DNA from 2 places in the Moritella viscosa genome. Region 2 is predicted to be linked to the other one. Evidence: predicted binding sites of a transcription regulator. Region 2 holds the regulator's gene; the other holds the start of a gene.

Region 1 (7,653 bases), on a different contig from region 2:
ATATAGTATGGCGCATCATATTAAGTGATCAAAGTAGCTAAACAAAACGTTTAGCACAAGATTTTTATATAGGGCTTAGTAATGCTTAAACAACTTATCGTAACGCTTATTGGTGATGATAAATCAGGTCTCATAAACAATTTATCACGTGTCGTCGCCGAGCATAAGGGAAACTGGTTAGCAAGTAACATGAGTGAGCTAGCAGGACAATTTGCAGGCATTTTACAAATTTCAGTAGAAGATGAATATTACCGCGATTTATGTGAAGCATTAAGCCTGATCCCAGGCCTTACCATAAATTTCGCCGAAGGTAAAAATCAAAGTATTTGGAAAAAGTCACCCTGCCTTATTATCCAAGATAACGACCGTCCGGGAATTATCAACGAAATATCTAAGATATTAACGCAGCACGGTATTGAGTTAAAAGCGATAACAACACACAGTAAAGATCTGTGGCAGTCTGATAACAACCGTTTTTATGCCAAACTTAAACTGGCACTGCCTGAGACCCTAGACCATGATATGTTTAATGGTGACTTAGCAAAAATATCACCAACCTTAATTACTGAAATGACAGAAGCATAAGTAAGTAAATAAGTAAATCGTTATATAAAAATGGCGCCATTATCAACTATGATAATGGCGCCGCATTCAACTCTGTCACACTTTCGTCATAAAATATATCTAACGATATTTTAGTTGCTAAGCATATTTATGACACATTAATTAACGTCACTTTACCGTCTTCATCTACCTCTGCAATATGACCTTTTGGCTCTTCCATTAATAACAAAGCAATAAAGCCGACTATCGCCGTGATTGCAATTGCATAAAAGAATACTTGCGTGGATACGATCGAATACAACGTTAAATAGAATACTGCCCCCACATTACCATAGGCACCAGTCATGCCCGCGATTTGCCCCGTTAAACGACGTTTGATCAATGGTACTGCAGCAAATACAGCCCCTTCACCTGCTTGCACGAAGAATGAACATGCCATTGCAGTTGCAATAGCAAGAGGCAGTGACCACGCAGCTGTAATTTGTGACATCGCATAGTAACCAACGGCTAAACCAGCGGTTAAAATTAATAATGTTTTCTTACGACCAAAGCGATCACTGATCCAACCGCCACCTGGGCGAGACATCAGATTCATAAAGGCGTAAGACGCTGCAACCATACCTGCTTCCGTCATCCCAAGTCCGAATGTTTCTGCAAAAAATAATGGCAACATAGAAACAACCGCTAACTCAGAACCAAATGTAGAAAAATACAAAACGTTAAGTACAGCCACTTGCTTAAACTTATAACGTTCAATTTCAGGCACGTCTTTAACAAAAATATCGCTATTTACTTGGTATGTTTTCCAGCAATCAAGAACATACAGTACACCTAAACCTACATAGATAGAGTGAGTGGTGGTTTCAGTGAACATGCCGATTTGTAATAATTTCCACGCTAATAAGCCAAGCGTCAAATACATAGGTAGTTTCATGATCAGCAGTAAATAAAAATCACCTTTACTGGTCACTTCCATTGCTCCGCCTTTTTTAGGACGGAAATAAGTCGCACCTTTAGGTGTATCAGTGACGTTGAAGTAATACACAACACTAAATACCAAGCTCATTAAACCTGTAATAGCAATCGCATAACGCCAGCCATCTTCACCACCAAACAATAATGCAATTGTCGGTAATGTGAATGCAGCTGCTGCGGAACCAAAGTTACCCCAACCACCATAAATACCTTCTGCGGTACCTAACTCATTGGCAGGAAACCATTCACTGACAATGCGAATACCAACAACAAAACCCGCACCAATCAGACCCATCATGAAACGCGCTATAGCTAATTGTTCAAAGGTCGTCGCCATTGCAAACATAAAGCAGGGAATGGAACAGACTGCTAATAATGTAGAGTAAACAATTCGAGGTCCGTATTTATCGGTTAACATGCCAATAATAACGCGTGCAGGAATCGTTAATGCTACATTAAGAATAAGTAAGGTTTTCACTTCTTCTGTGGTTAAACCTAAACTGTCTTTAATCGCTAACATTAATGGAGCAGCATTAAACCAGACCACAAACGTAATAAAAAATGCCATCCACGATAAGTGTAAGGTTTTCATCTTCCCTGAAAAAGACAATATATTAAATTTTTCTTGTCCCATAAAAATTCCCTCTAAGATATAAAAACAAAGTTTAAAAAATTTATCTTATCTAGAACAAAGCAATACTAAGGCCAACTTAACAAAACCAGATTAAAACATTTATTATCAAACACTTAACACATTAAAACCATGATGTTATAGACTGGGGGTGGAATATTTGCACCAATATGGTGACTAAATGTGAGCAATGTATCATTTTTCGAGCAAAACCCCCAAGGTTGCACATGCTTCGAACAAGCCTACAGCCTCATTTTATTTTATACCAAAAAGCAAAAAGCCCGCTAGATAGCGAGCTTTGAATCATTTAACCTATGTAAATCGTATTACAGTGTAATACCTGCTTTCTTTAGGTCTTTTGATGTAACTGAGTTAGGTAGTGGAATATAGCCATCTTTAGCTACGATCTTCTGACCCTGTTTCGATAATATCAGTTTTAAGAACTCAGTTTGCATTGGAGATAATGCTTTGTTCGGGCTCTTATTAATGTAAACGTATAGGTAACGAGACAATGGGTATTTACCTGAAGCAGCGTTATCTAACGATGCTTCGATGTAGTGAGTCCCTTTTTTAGCTAAAGGTACAGCACGAACACCCGATGTTTTGTAACCGATACCTGAGTAACCGATTGCATTAAGTGATGATGAAACCGACTGTACAACAGACGCTGAACCAGGTTGCTCATTTACGTTATTTTTAAAGTCACCTTTACACAGTGCTTTCTTCTTAAAGTAACCATAAGTACCCGATACTGAGTTACGACCAAATAATTGGATATCTCGCTCAGCCCAAGAACCTTGTAACCCTAGCTCACCCCAACGTTCAACACGCTTCGCTTCACCACATTTTAGTGTGCTTGAGAAAATTGCATCAACATCGGCAATACTTAAACCTTTAATTGGGTTATCTTTGTGCACGAATACCGCAAGTGCATCGATAGCAACACGAATTGCGGTAGGCTTGTAACCGTAACGTTTTTCAAACGCTTCAATTTCTTTAGACTTCATCTTACGGCTCATTGGACCGAACTGCGAAGTACCTTCTGTTAGTGCCGGCGGTGCAGTAGAAGAACCAGCCGCTTGAATTTGTACGTTAACACTTGGGTAAGTATGTTTGAATTCTTCAGCCCACAACGTCATCATGTTTGCTAATGTATCTGAACCAACTGTAGATAGGTTACCCGAGATACCACTTACTTTTTGATACTCAGGTAATTTAGGGTCTAGTCCTGCTGCAAATGCGCTTTGTGAAGCGATTGCTGTCATTGATATCCCTAATGCTACAACAATTTGTTTAATATTCATTTTTACTTCTCCAAGTATAATTTTATTTTGTGTCTATAACTACAGGTATATAAGCTTTGTATTTAGTGTCCACGACTACAAGTAATATAAGCTTACATCTCGTTTCTGTGACTATAAGTATTCAATAAACTGATGACAATAATATGAATGAAACATGACGGTTTGATGACAGTACACAAATTATTACAAATAAACACCCTACCAATTTCCATGCAGTATAAATTGATAGTAAAAAAAAGCCCATCACAATGGGATGGGCTCAGTGTAGTAACAATAGTACAGTAACAATCGTGGTAACGTTAATGGCGTTTTACATACGTTACTAACGGTAATGTAAATCGAAAGCAACTGCCTTTGTTCACTTTACTATCAATCTCTAACAAACTGTCATGATTGCTTAATACGTGTTTCACAATTGATAAACCAATACCAGAGCCACCAGAATCACGTGAACGCGCATCATCGACACGATAGAAACGCTCAGTTAAATGATGTACATGCTCGGCAGAAATACCATCGCCATTATCGGTCACACAGAATAAACCACCAGCGAGTGTATGCTTCCACTCAACGACCACTTTGCCGTCCGTAGGCGTATAACGCACCGCATTGTAGATCAAATTAGATACCGCACTACGTAATTGCGATTCATCACCCAGTGCAAACAAGCCATGTTCAATATGGAACTCAACCCTTAAGGCTTTATCTGCACCTAAAATCAATACCTCTTGCTCTAACATCGACAACATAAACGGTATATCGACTTGCTTTTCAAAGTCGACAGCCTGTGCAGCTTCAATACGAGACAAGGCTAACAATTGGTTCACCAACGAATCCATACGCCCAGTTTGTTCAGACATAACTTTGTGCGCCCGCGCAAACATTTTATCCGACTCATCAGGTTCAAGCATTTCCAGATAACCTTTTAATACAGTCAATGGCGTACGTAACTCATGAGAAACATTCCCCATAAAATTACGCCTGACTTGTTCCAGTTGACGCAGTTCAGTGACATCTCGAGCCACCAGCATCGATTGATCATCGGTATACGTCATCACACGAATTTCTAACGTTTTAGCATTATGTACTGGCGAGGTGATCTCTAACGGTTCTCGGTAATCTTTCGAATTTAAATATTGAATGAAATCCGGAGTTCTGATCAAATTACCAATATGTTGATGGGCATCTTCAGGCCACTTCAGGCCAATCATTTGTTGCGCTAATTTATTACACCACATAATGGAATAATCAGTATCCAACGCAACAACGGCATCCGGTAAGGCTTCCGCACCTTCACGAAAACGTCGTATAACCATACGCAATTCTTTACGCTTACGTTTATGTCGACGCTGCAAACGATAGATACCATTAAAAATGGATTCCCAGCTACCTTTACCTTCAGGCGGTGTCGCAGTCCGCGCAACCCATAACCACTGATGTAATATATATTGGCTACGATATAGCCAAACAACATGTGCAACAGTGGCGATGAGCATACTCAATGTAATATTATCAATAACTAAACCAACAAGAAAAAACGGGATATACCAATAAAGCAGTCGCCATAAGCCACCAACAAAAGCGTTCGTCTTATTCATATTGAAACTTCAACTCTCATGATTAACGTATTGAGAAGCGATAACCTGCACCACGCACTGTCTGCACATATTTATCATGTTCACTCGGTGTTAATGCTTTTCGAAGACGACGGATATGTACATCAACCGTGCGGTCTTCAACGTATACATTCATGCCCCAAACATTATCTAATAACTGCTCTCGACTATACACACGTTCTGGATGAGTCATAAAAAAGTGCAATAATTTAAATTCAGTCGGACCGATATCAATCACAGCCTCACCAGCAGAAACGCGGTGAGCAACAGGATCAAGCTGTAAACCACTAATATCAATAACTGTATCTTGAGTCATTGGCGCAACGCGACGCATTACCGCATTTAACCGAGCAATCAATTCTTTTGGTGAGAATGGTTTAGTGATGTAATCATCCGCCCCCACTTCCAAACCTTTCACCTTATCTTCCTCTTCACCACGTGCAGTTAACATCACGACAGGTATAGAGGATAAATGCGGTTGAGATTTTAGGTGCTTAATATATTTAATGCCACTACCACCAGGTAACATCCAATCTAATAAGATTAGATTAGGGTAAGGTTCAACAAGCCGCTCTACCGCCTCGTTATAATCCCCAGCTTCAACAACATCAAATCCCTTTTGTTCTAATGCAAAACACAGCATTTCACGGATCGCAAGTTCATCTTCAACTACTAAAATTCGCTTAGACACTTTAAATATCCTTTACTATTCTTCCCTTAATAACCGTCGCCAGTCAGTAAAAGATTTATATTTAAATGATGAAAGAACCACTTATCTTTCGACTTTAACTGAAAGTGATTATCAGCTCAATATGTTTCAGTATTATTACATTGATGAATTTTTTATTAAAAATACGATTAAGACCTAACAAATGTCATGAATCAGCTATCAATATAATTTTTAATTAATGTACTGATTTTAATAATTAAACTAAAAGTTAGAATAAAATACTTATCGCTTCAAATTAGCGTTATTCTATTAAATTAAGGTGTTGATTGATGGATGTTTAGCCACTAGGCAAACTTGTATTTCCAACATCCTTGAGTATACTGGTTATCCAAACAGTTGATACCAAGGTCCTGCTATAATGTGGTTTAAAAACTTACTAATTTATCGTTTCACTCGTCCATTTGAATTAGATATTGAACAACTTGAAACCAAGTTAGCTGATTTCCCTTTTACCCCTTGTGGTAGCCAAGATTTATCTAAGTTCGGCTGGATCAAACCACTGGGTAAATCTGGTCAGGCTTTAACGCACGGCATTACAGATAACATCCTAATCTGTGCGAAGAAAGAAGACAGAGTATTACCCGCATCGGTTGTCAAAGACATGCTACAAGAAAAAGTCGACACAATTGAAGCAGAGCAAGGTCGTGGCCTAAAGAAAAAAGAAAAAGATGCGCTAAAAGAAGATATCGTTCATCAGCTACTCCCACGTGCATTCCCACGTAGCAGCCAAACATTTGCTTGGATTTGTCCTTCACAAGATTTACTAGTGGTTGACGCATCAAGCGCTAAAAAAGCCGAAGATCTCATCGCCTTATTACGTAAGTGTGTGGGTAGTCTACCCGTTGTACCTGTTGCTTTAACCACACCAGCGGATGTAACCATGACTGAATGGTTAAATAACGGCAGTGCTACACCGGGTTTTGAACTGGGTGATGAAGCTGAATTACGTTCTGCACTTGAACACGGTGGTATTATCCGTTGTAAAGAGCAAGACTTAACCAGTGACGAAATCCAACACCATCTTAACGCAGATAAGTTAGTGACAAAATTAGCTTTAGATTGGAGTGAATCACTCTCTTTCTTACTTGGCGAAGACATGTCGGTAAAACGTCTTAAATTTAGTGATCTGATTAAAGAACAAAATGACGATGTAGCGACAGAAGATTATGCCGCTAAGTTTGATGCTGATTTTGCCTTAATGACAGGTGAGTTAATGCGTTTCATCCCAGAGCTAATCACAGCGTTAGGCGGTGAAGAAACAACAACGGCCAAATAATAGCTTTACAACGCAGTATACCTAAAATAGGTATGCTGCCCTCCAATTTTATGTCTCCCCCCCTACCTAACATGACAAGCCTGTCACAATTATTATTTTTCGTTCATAAAAACAACTGAATCAAGCTATTCAAGCCAGTAAAATAAAAATATAATTAAATAATAAGAAATTAGTAATCTTTAAAAAACATAAACTTAAATATTAATATTCATTTTTTATGACATTACAAAACCACTGTAATATTTCTGTCACAAAAGTTTGTTTTAATCCACCTCGTCAACTAACTGAAACAAATCTGTCATTCGATACAGATAAAACGGTACCTAGAGATGAAAAACAACGAAGCAATTGAATTGAACCCAAGCACAATGAAAAAAGTATTCAGCTGGGTAAGTGTAGCCGTATTGGTATACTTCGTATTAGTCGCAGTATCTACAGTAAGTGGAGGCTTTAAAATGTTCTCCGGTGGTAGCGCTGGTGCAGAACAAATTTTCGCTTTCGCAACTAATCCATTTGTCGCTTTACTATTGGGTATCCTAGTAACGGCATTAGTACAG
Region 2 (7,653 bases):
ATCAAAAACATGAACAAAAATGATTATATTGATGTTATAACTACCAGTTATTTACAATTAGAGCTTGCCAAAAACTTGGTGCGTAGCGATCAATTGATTACCATTTCAGGGGACTTATTTCATCAAACAGGTGTCGGACTTGAAGGTGATTTAAAGCAAGAATACATGACAATCCTTAAGCAAGTTGAAGCGATTTATACTAATGATGAAAAAATATAAAGTTTTACTATTAACATTATTCATGAGTAATTCAGCTCTCGCATTAGAGTCTGATTTTAAAGAAAATGTTGTCGTTAATTCCAAACGTCAAGAAGTATTTATTAAAGAGAACCGAGTAATATTTTATGACAGTGTAGTGGTTACTCAGGGGACGATATTAATAAATGCCGATAAACTCACGGTATTAAGCTCGGGCGAAAAAGGCACAGAAGTAATGATTGCCACAGGGTCGCCAGCTACTTTTTATCAAGAGCTTGATGACGGTAAAAAAATTAAGGCCGAATCTGATGAGATCCGCTACGAACTGGGTAAAAAACGCTTAACTTTGTCAAAAAATGCACGTTTACGCCAAGCTGATAGCGAAGTTAAAAGTGACAAGATCATCTACCAAATTGACAAACAAGAAATGATAGCCGAAAGCGGCAAGCATGAATCCGATCGAGTGATCACTATTTTCACTCCTGAAGACAACAAAACTAATTAGAGTAAATGAATTCATATGGCACGTTTAAAAGTATCACACTTAGCAAAAAGTTATAACAAACGAAAAGTTGTGTCAGATGTGAGTCTCGAAGTTGAATCAGGCCAAATTGTTGGTTTACTTGGGCCTAATGGCGCAGGTAAAACCACCACCTTTTACATGGTAGTTGGTTTGGTTAAGCGAGATCATGGACAAATCTTCATTGATGACCAAGAATTAACGCATGAGCCAATGCACATTCGTGCACAACAAGGTATTGGTTACTTACCCCAAGAAGCATCTATTTTTCGTCGTTTATCGGTAACGAAAAATATCATGGCAATCTTAGAGTTACGAACTGAACTAACGCGTTTCGAACGTGAAGAAAAGTTAGAAGAATTATTAGAAGAATTTCATATCACCCATATTCGCGATAGTTTAGGAATGAGCTTATCGGGTGGTGAACGCCGCCGCGTTGAGATTGCCCGCGCACTCGCAGCAGATCCAAAGTTTATTTTATTAGATGAACCGTTTGCTGGCGTTGATCCAATCTCGGTTGGTGATATTAAAAAAATTATTCAACATCTGCGAGATCGTGGTTTAGGGGTATTAATTACCGACCATAACGTACGTGAGACGCTCGATGTATGTGAACACTCTTATATTGTGAGCCATGGACATTTGATCGCATCAGGTACTTCTGAAGAGATTTTATCCAACGAAAAAGTAAAAGAAGTATACCTTGGAGATCAATTCCGACTATAGTTTGATATTGATACGTTACCGCATTAAGGAAGAGAGAGAGTAGTCGTTAGATGAAGCCATCATTACAACTTCGTATGAGTCAATCTCTGGCAATGACGCCACAGTTGCAACAAGCGATTCGATTATTACAATTATCGACCTTGGAGTTACAACAAGAGATTCAAGAAGCATTAGACAGTAATCCGCTACTGGAACAAGAAGATCCCAATACAGCTCAGCCAAATGGTGCAGAAAGTAGCGATGAGCATAATCTGGATAATAACGACACTGTTACCGATGCCAGCCAAATAGAAGTGAGTGATGCGCTCGCCAGTGAAGCAATGCCAGATGAACTACCTAATGACAGTAATTGGGATGATGTCTACACTCCTCAAATACAGACTCACGGCAGTGCGGGTGGCGGTATTGATGGCTTAGACCAAGTCTATCAAGGTGAGACTAGCGAAGGCTTATATGAGCATCTCATGTGGCAAATGGAATTAACCCCCTTTACTGACACTGATCGTGCTATTGCTGTTGCGATTATTGATGGCATTGATGATCATGGTTACCTTAATCAGACTTGTGAAGATATCCTGTCTAGCGTCAATAGCGATCACCAAGAACTCAGCGACAGTAGCAGTAGTGAAGAACAAATTGAATTAGATGAAATCGAAGCTGTATTGAAGCGTATTCAGCATTTCGATCCCATCGGCGTTGCTGCGCGCTCATTACAAGAATGTTTATTGATCCAACTCCAGCATTTACCTAAAAACACACCTTGGTTAACAGAATGTCAGCAAATAATTCAGTCTCACATGGATTTATTGGGCAATCGCGACTACCGTCAATTAAGCCGTAAGACAAAATTAAAAGAACCACAACTTAAAGAGATCATGCAATTAATACAGAGTCTAGAACCCAGACCTGGCAACGTAATTGATCAGACTGAAGGGCTGTATGTTATTCCCGATGTTTTAGTAAAGAAAAAAAATAATCAATGGGTAGTAGAGTTAAATCCTGACATTGTGCCAAGATTAAAAGTGAACAATGAATATTCAAACTTGTCGACAGGCAATCGTAATAGCAGCGACGGGCAGTTTATTCGAACCCATGTACAAGAAGCTAAATGGTTTATTAAAAGCTTAGAAAGCCGTAATGAAACCTTACTAAAAGTAACGAAAAGTATTGTTCAACGCCAAGTTGATTTCTTTGAATATGGCGATGAAGCCATGAAACCTATGGTTTTAAATGATATTGCCGAAGAAGTGGAGATGCACGAGTCAACGATTTCACGGGTAACAACGCAGAAGTTTATGCATACACCACGTGGTATTTTTGAACTTAAATTTTTCTTTTCAAGCCATGTCAGTACTGACAATGGCGGAGAATGTTCATCAACCGCTATTCGTGCATTAATAAAAAAATTGGTCGCGGCAGAAAATGCCATTAAACCATTAAGTGACAGCAAGATTGCTGATTTACTTGCTGATCAAGGTATCAAAGTGGCTAGACGTACGATTGCAAAATATCGAGAGGCACTAAGTATACCACCGTCTAATCAGCGTAAAAGCCTATTATAGGGCTAATCCAACCTTCATAGGGGAGACATATATGCAAATTAATTTAACCGGTAGACATGTAAACATTACAGACTCACTGAAAGATTACGTTGATAGCAAGTTTTCCAAATTAGAACGGCATTTTGATCATATAAACAATATTCATGTGATTTTAAATGTTGAAAAATTACTTCAAATTGCAGAAGCAAAAATACATTTAAATGGGGGTGAGATCTTTGCCGTGCATGAACACAATGACATGTATGCCGCAATTGATGGCTTAATGGATAAGCTCGATCGCCAAGTGATTAAGCATAAAGAGAAGTTGATTCGCCATTAATTTTAACCTCGCCACAAATAACCTAAAGGAAAACCATTTTTCCTTTAGGTATTAATGCTTCTGACATAATTAAAACATATCATATCCAAATCAATTGCGGGATAATGACCCCATTATTTTATATCGCTGTAAGTTTTAAATTAGCAACCTAGTGTTGACTATGGTCACGATATATTTACTGCGCAGATGTGAGGACAAAAGATGAAATTAATAATAGTCAGCGGCCAATCAGGGTCCGGAAAATCCATTGCATTACGCGTACTTGAAGATCTAGGCTACTATTGCGTAGATAACCTGCCAGTAAAATTACTACCGCAACTTCTACAAACCTTAAATGACCAAACCGAAAAAATGGCTGTGAGTATTGATGTCCGTAACTTACCAACAGAAAAAAAAGAATTAAACGACATCATTGCTGAGTTAAGAGCGAGCACCGAGTTAACTAGTTTATTTCTTGATACCAATAAATCTGTGCTCATCAAACGTTATAGTGAAACCAGACGTCTTCACCCTCTCACAAAAGACGAACTATCCCTATCGCAAGCCATTGAAATAGAAGAGAAACGATTAAGCCCTTTAGCTTTACTCGCTGATTTAAAAATCGATACTACTGAACTCAACATTCATGAACTTAGTGAACAAATTAAAGAACGCATTTTAGGAAAGAAAAACAACCAACTTGTCTTAGTATTTCAATCGTTTGGTTTTAAACATGGCCTACCTATGGATGCCGATTATGTATTTGATGTCCGTTTTCTACCAAATCCCCATTGGATCCCTGAATTAAAACCTTATACAGGTCTTGATGAACCAGTTATTAAATACCTGAGTCAACAACCTGATGTAATGAGCTTTTCCCAACAAATTGAAAACTTACTCACGACTTGGTTACCAATGTTAGAAAAAAACAACCGCAGTTATGTCACAGTTGCTATCGGTTGTACAGGTGGCCAACATCGTTCAGTATTCATTGCTGAACAATTAGCAAAGAGCTTTAAACTACAAAATCGTGTAGTGCAAACTCGCCATCAAACCTTAGAAAAAAACAAACATAAAATTAGCTAGGACTCATTTGCAATGGCTTTAACAATCTATACAGTTAATTATTATACTTTATTGTTAATGCTGATTATAAATACAGATTAAGCTAGAATTACGCAGCACCAGCGAGCAAGGTCTTGCAGAAGAATGATAAGAATGGGGACTACATATGCCAGAAAAGATGGAGCATGACAGCACACACCTACGTTTAAGCGAAGTGAACGAAGCACTTGATAGTGGTATGTTTGTTCACGTGAAACGAATGCTCTACCAAACTCCCCCTTGTGATATTGCGTTATTACTGGAATCATCACCACCAGCTTGTCGTAAAGTACTGTGGCGTTTGACCGACTCAGAAATGCAGGGTGAGATCCTTGACGAACTTAATGAAGATGCCAAAACCAGTATTCTCAAAATGATGGATACGGAATCCCTTGTTGCTGCAACAGAAGGTTTAGATACCGATGATTTAGCAAATATACTCCGTAGTTTACCAGACAGTATCTATCAAGAAGTTATCACCCAAATGGATACTCAGGATCGGCAACGTTTAGAAACCGCGATGGCGTATCCAGAAGATACTGCAGGCAGTATCATGGACACAGACACAATTACTTTAAGACCTGATGTGACTGTCGATGTGATCTTACGTTATATCCGTTTACGCGGTGAATTGCCCGAAGCTACAGATACTTTATACGTGGTTGATAAAGATGATCGCTTAATTGGCGATGTACCCTTAGCCATGTTATTAACAACAGATCCAAACAGTGTGATTCGCACTATTATGGATCGCGAAGCAGAAACCTTACCTGCCAATATGGATACCTCTGAGATTGCAAAGCTATTTGAACGTCATGACTGGATCTCAGCGCCTGTAATTGATGATTCAGGCAAACTACTCGGACGTATTACCATCGATGACGTGGTTGATATTATTCGTGAAAATGCCGAGCATGACATGATGGGTATGGCCGGTATGGATGACGATGAAGATACCTTCGCGCCAGTGATGCAAAGTACCAAACGTCGAACACTCTGGCTTGGGGTTAATTTAATTGCCGCACTAACTGCTGCATCCGTCTCTAACATGTTTGAAGCAACCTTGGAACAACTCGCTACACTGGCTATTTTAATGACCATAGTGCCGAGTATGGGCGGTATTGCTGGTAATCAAACCCTCGCACTCGTTATTCGAGGTATGGCTGTTGGCCATATTAATGACGACAATAGCCGTTGGCTAATTGGTAAAGAAGCCATGGTAGGCGCACTGAACGGTGCTATCTGGGCAATATCTATTGCTATCATAGTATCATTATGGAAAGGCGACCCATCTCTAGGCCTAATCATTGGTGGCGCAATGTTTATCAACATGGCGATGGGCGGACTTGCTGGCGTTGTCATTCCACTGGCAATGAAGAAATACAATATCGATCCTGCATTAGCTGGCGGTATGGCTCTCACAACCGTTACCGATGTCGTCGGTCTATTTGCCTTCTTAGGCATGGCAACACTGGTTTACGGTTAGCCTTTTTAACGGAAGCAGAGATCATAAAGTAAAGTGAATAACCTATAACGTAAAAAGCCAGTGTCATCATGACACTGGCTTTTTCATTTAAACTTGGGGGATATTAGTTACCAGCAATCTGCATTGATTCTAATAGCGTTGAGCCCATCAGAATACTGCTACGAACATCGATATCGTTACCGACGGCAACAATATTTTTGAACATATCAGTTAAATTACCTGCGATTGTGATCTCGTGTACTGGATACTGCAGCTCACCATTCTCAACCCAGAAACCTGAGGCGCCACGGCTATAATCACCCGTTACAATATTCACCCCCTGCCCCATCAATTCAGTCACCAATAAACCAGTGCCCATTTGACGACACAGTTGACCTAATGTCTCGCCTTTACCAGTGACATTCCAGTTATGGATACCTCCAGCATGACCAGTTGTTTGCATACCCAATTTACGACCGCTGTAGCTGGTTAATAGGTAGCTCTTTAAAATACCTTGTTCTACAACATTTAAATCTTTAGTACGCACACCTTCAGCATCATACATAGATGAGGCTAAACCACCTTTAATATGCGGACGTTCTTGGATATTTAGCCAGTCAGGGAAAATTTGTTCGCCTAACTTATCTAATAAGAATGATGACTTACGATATAAGCTACCACCGCTAATACCCATGACTAGCTGACCCATTAAGCTACTTGCAACATCATGATGGAAAATAACCGGGACATTACAGGTATCTATTTTACGCGCGCCTAAACGGTCTACAGTACGATTAACCGCTTCGGTAGCTACTTGCTCAGGTGTCCACAATTTACTTGCGTCACGCGCCATTGAATAGCCGTAATCACGTTCCATTGCGCCGTCTTGCTCTGCAATTAATACCGAACTCATACTATGGCGGGTACTTGCATAGCCATTCACGAGACCATGACTGTTCCCATAAACTTTAATGCTACTATGGCTGGTAAATGCACCTTCACTGTTCACAATACGAGAATCTTGCGCCAAGGCTAAACGTTCGGTGAGACAAGCTTGCTCAATGGCATACTCAGGTTCAATTTCAATTGGATGACATAAATCTAGGTCTTCTGGTTCAAACGCCATTAGGTCACGATCAGCAAGACCAGCAAATTCATCTTCAGCTGTATGTAATGCGATATCTAACGCCGCAGCAACGGTGCTTTTAATTGCCGCTTCACTTAAATCAGAGGTTGATGCATTACCTTTACGTTGACCGCGGTATACACAGATACCTAATGCCCCATCATGGTTGAATTCAACATTTTCAACTTCGCCCATGCGTGTACTCACAGACAAACCCGTTTGTCGTGAAATAGCTACTTCAGCATCAGTCGCGCCTGCCTTTTTCGCGATATCGAGTGCCTGAGTAACGGCTAATTCCAATTTATTTTGTTCTAATGTAATTTGCTGTTTTAAGTTCATGGGCTCATTTCAATAAGTTATACTAGATTAAGCATACCATGTTGCGATAAAAATTCCTGCAGCAACTGCGCAATTAGCAATAAACTGATACAATTAACATATCAATCGTTTTGAAAAAGAATATTATGAGCGTAAAAGAACGGAATATTACCAGCGAAAAGTCTTACCGACGTGCTGAAGACGACGAGCTATATCAAAGTCGTGCAGAAAACAAAATTGAAATAGCTAAGACGCTTAAACTTGCTGGCGCGATCTCTTTACTAAGTAAAGCAGAGATTGCCAAAATGGATTTTTCTGAACACTTACTCGCGGCAA

The links. The regulator sigma-54, encoded in region 2, starts transcription at its own class of promoters, with help from an activator protein. The targets are predictions, from matches to a motif close to GTTGGCACGNNNNTNGNNT.
Region 1: BT797_RS09895 (NarK family nitrate/nitrite MFS transporter) is a predicted target of sigma-54. The motif match lies at 2,231-2,249, and genes of this name have one in related genera.

The regions. Positions count from the first base shown of each region.
Region 1 covers NZ_FPLG01000059.1:79-7,731, forward strand. The annotation lists gene BT797_RS09890 (glycine cleavage system transcriptional repressor) at 82-585, shown strand; gene BT797_RS09895 (NarK family nitrate/nitrite MFS transporter) at 713-2,173, opposite strand; gene BT797_RS09900 (PstS family phosphate ABC transporter substrate-binding protein) at 2,497-3,474, opposite strand; gene phoR (phosphate regulon sensor histidine kinase PhoR) at 3,774-5,072, opposite strand; gene phoB (phosphate regulon transcriptional regulator PhoB) at 5,095-5,781, opposite strand; gene rdgC (recombination-associated protein RdgC) at 6,179-7,096, shown strand; gene BT797_RS09920 (Na/Pi cotransporter family protein) at 7,465-7,653, shown strand, end outside.
Region 2 covers NZ_FPLG01000088.1:117,042-124,694, forward strand. The annotation lists gene lptC (LPS export ABC transporter periplasmic protein LptC) at 1-219, shown strand, start outside; gene lptA (lipopolysaccharide transport periplasmic protein LptA) at 242-703, shown strand; gene lptB (LPS export ABC transporter ATP-binding protein) at 719-1,444, shown strand; gene BT797_RS12650 (RNA polymerase factor sigma-54) at 1,495-3,006, shown strand; gene hpf (ribosome hibernation promoting factor) at 3,038-3,325, shown strand; gene rapZ (RNase adapter RapZ) at 3,527-4,390, shown strand; gene mgtE (magnesium transporter) at 4,536-5,894, shown strand; gene pmbA (metalloprotease PmbA) at 5,998-7,338, opposite strand; gene yjgA (ribosome biogenesis factor YjgA) at 7,464-7,653, shown strand, end outside.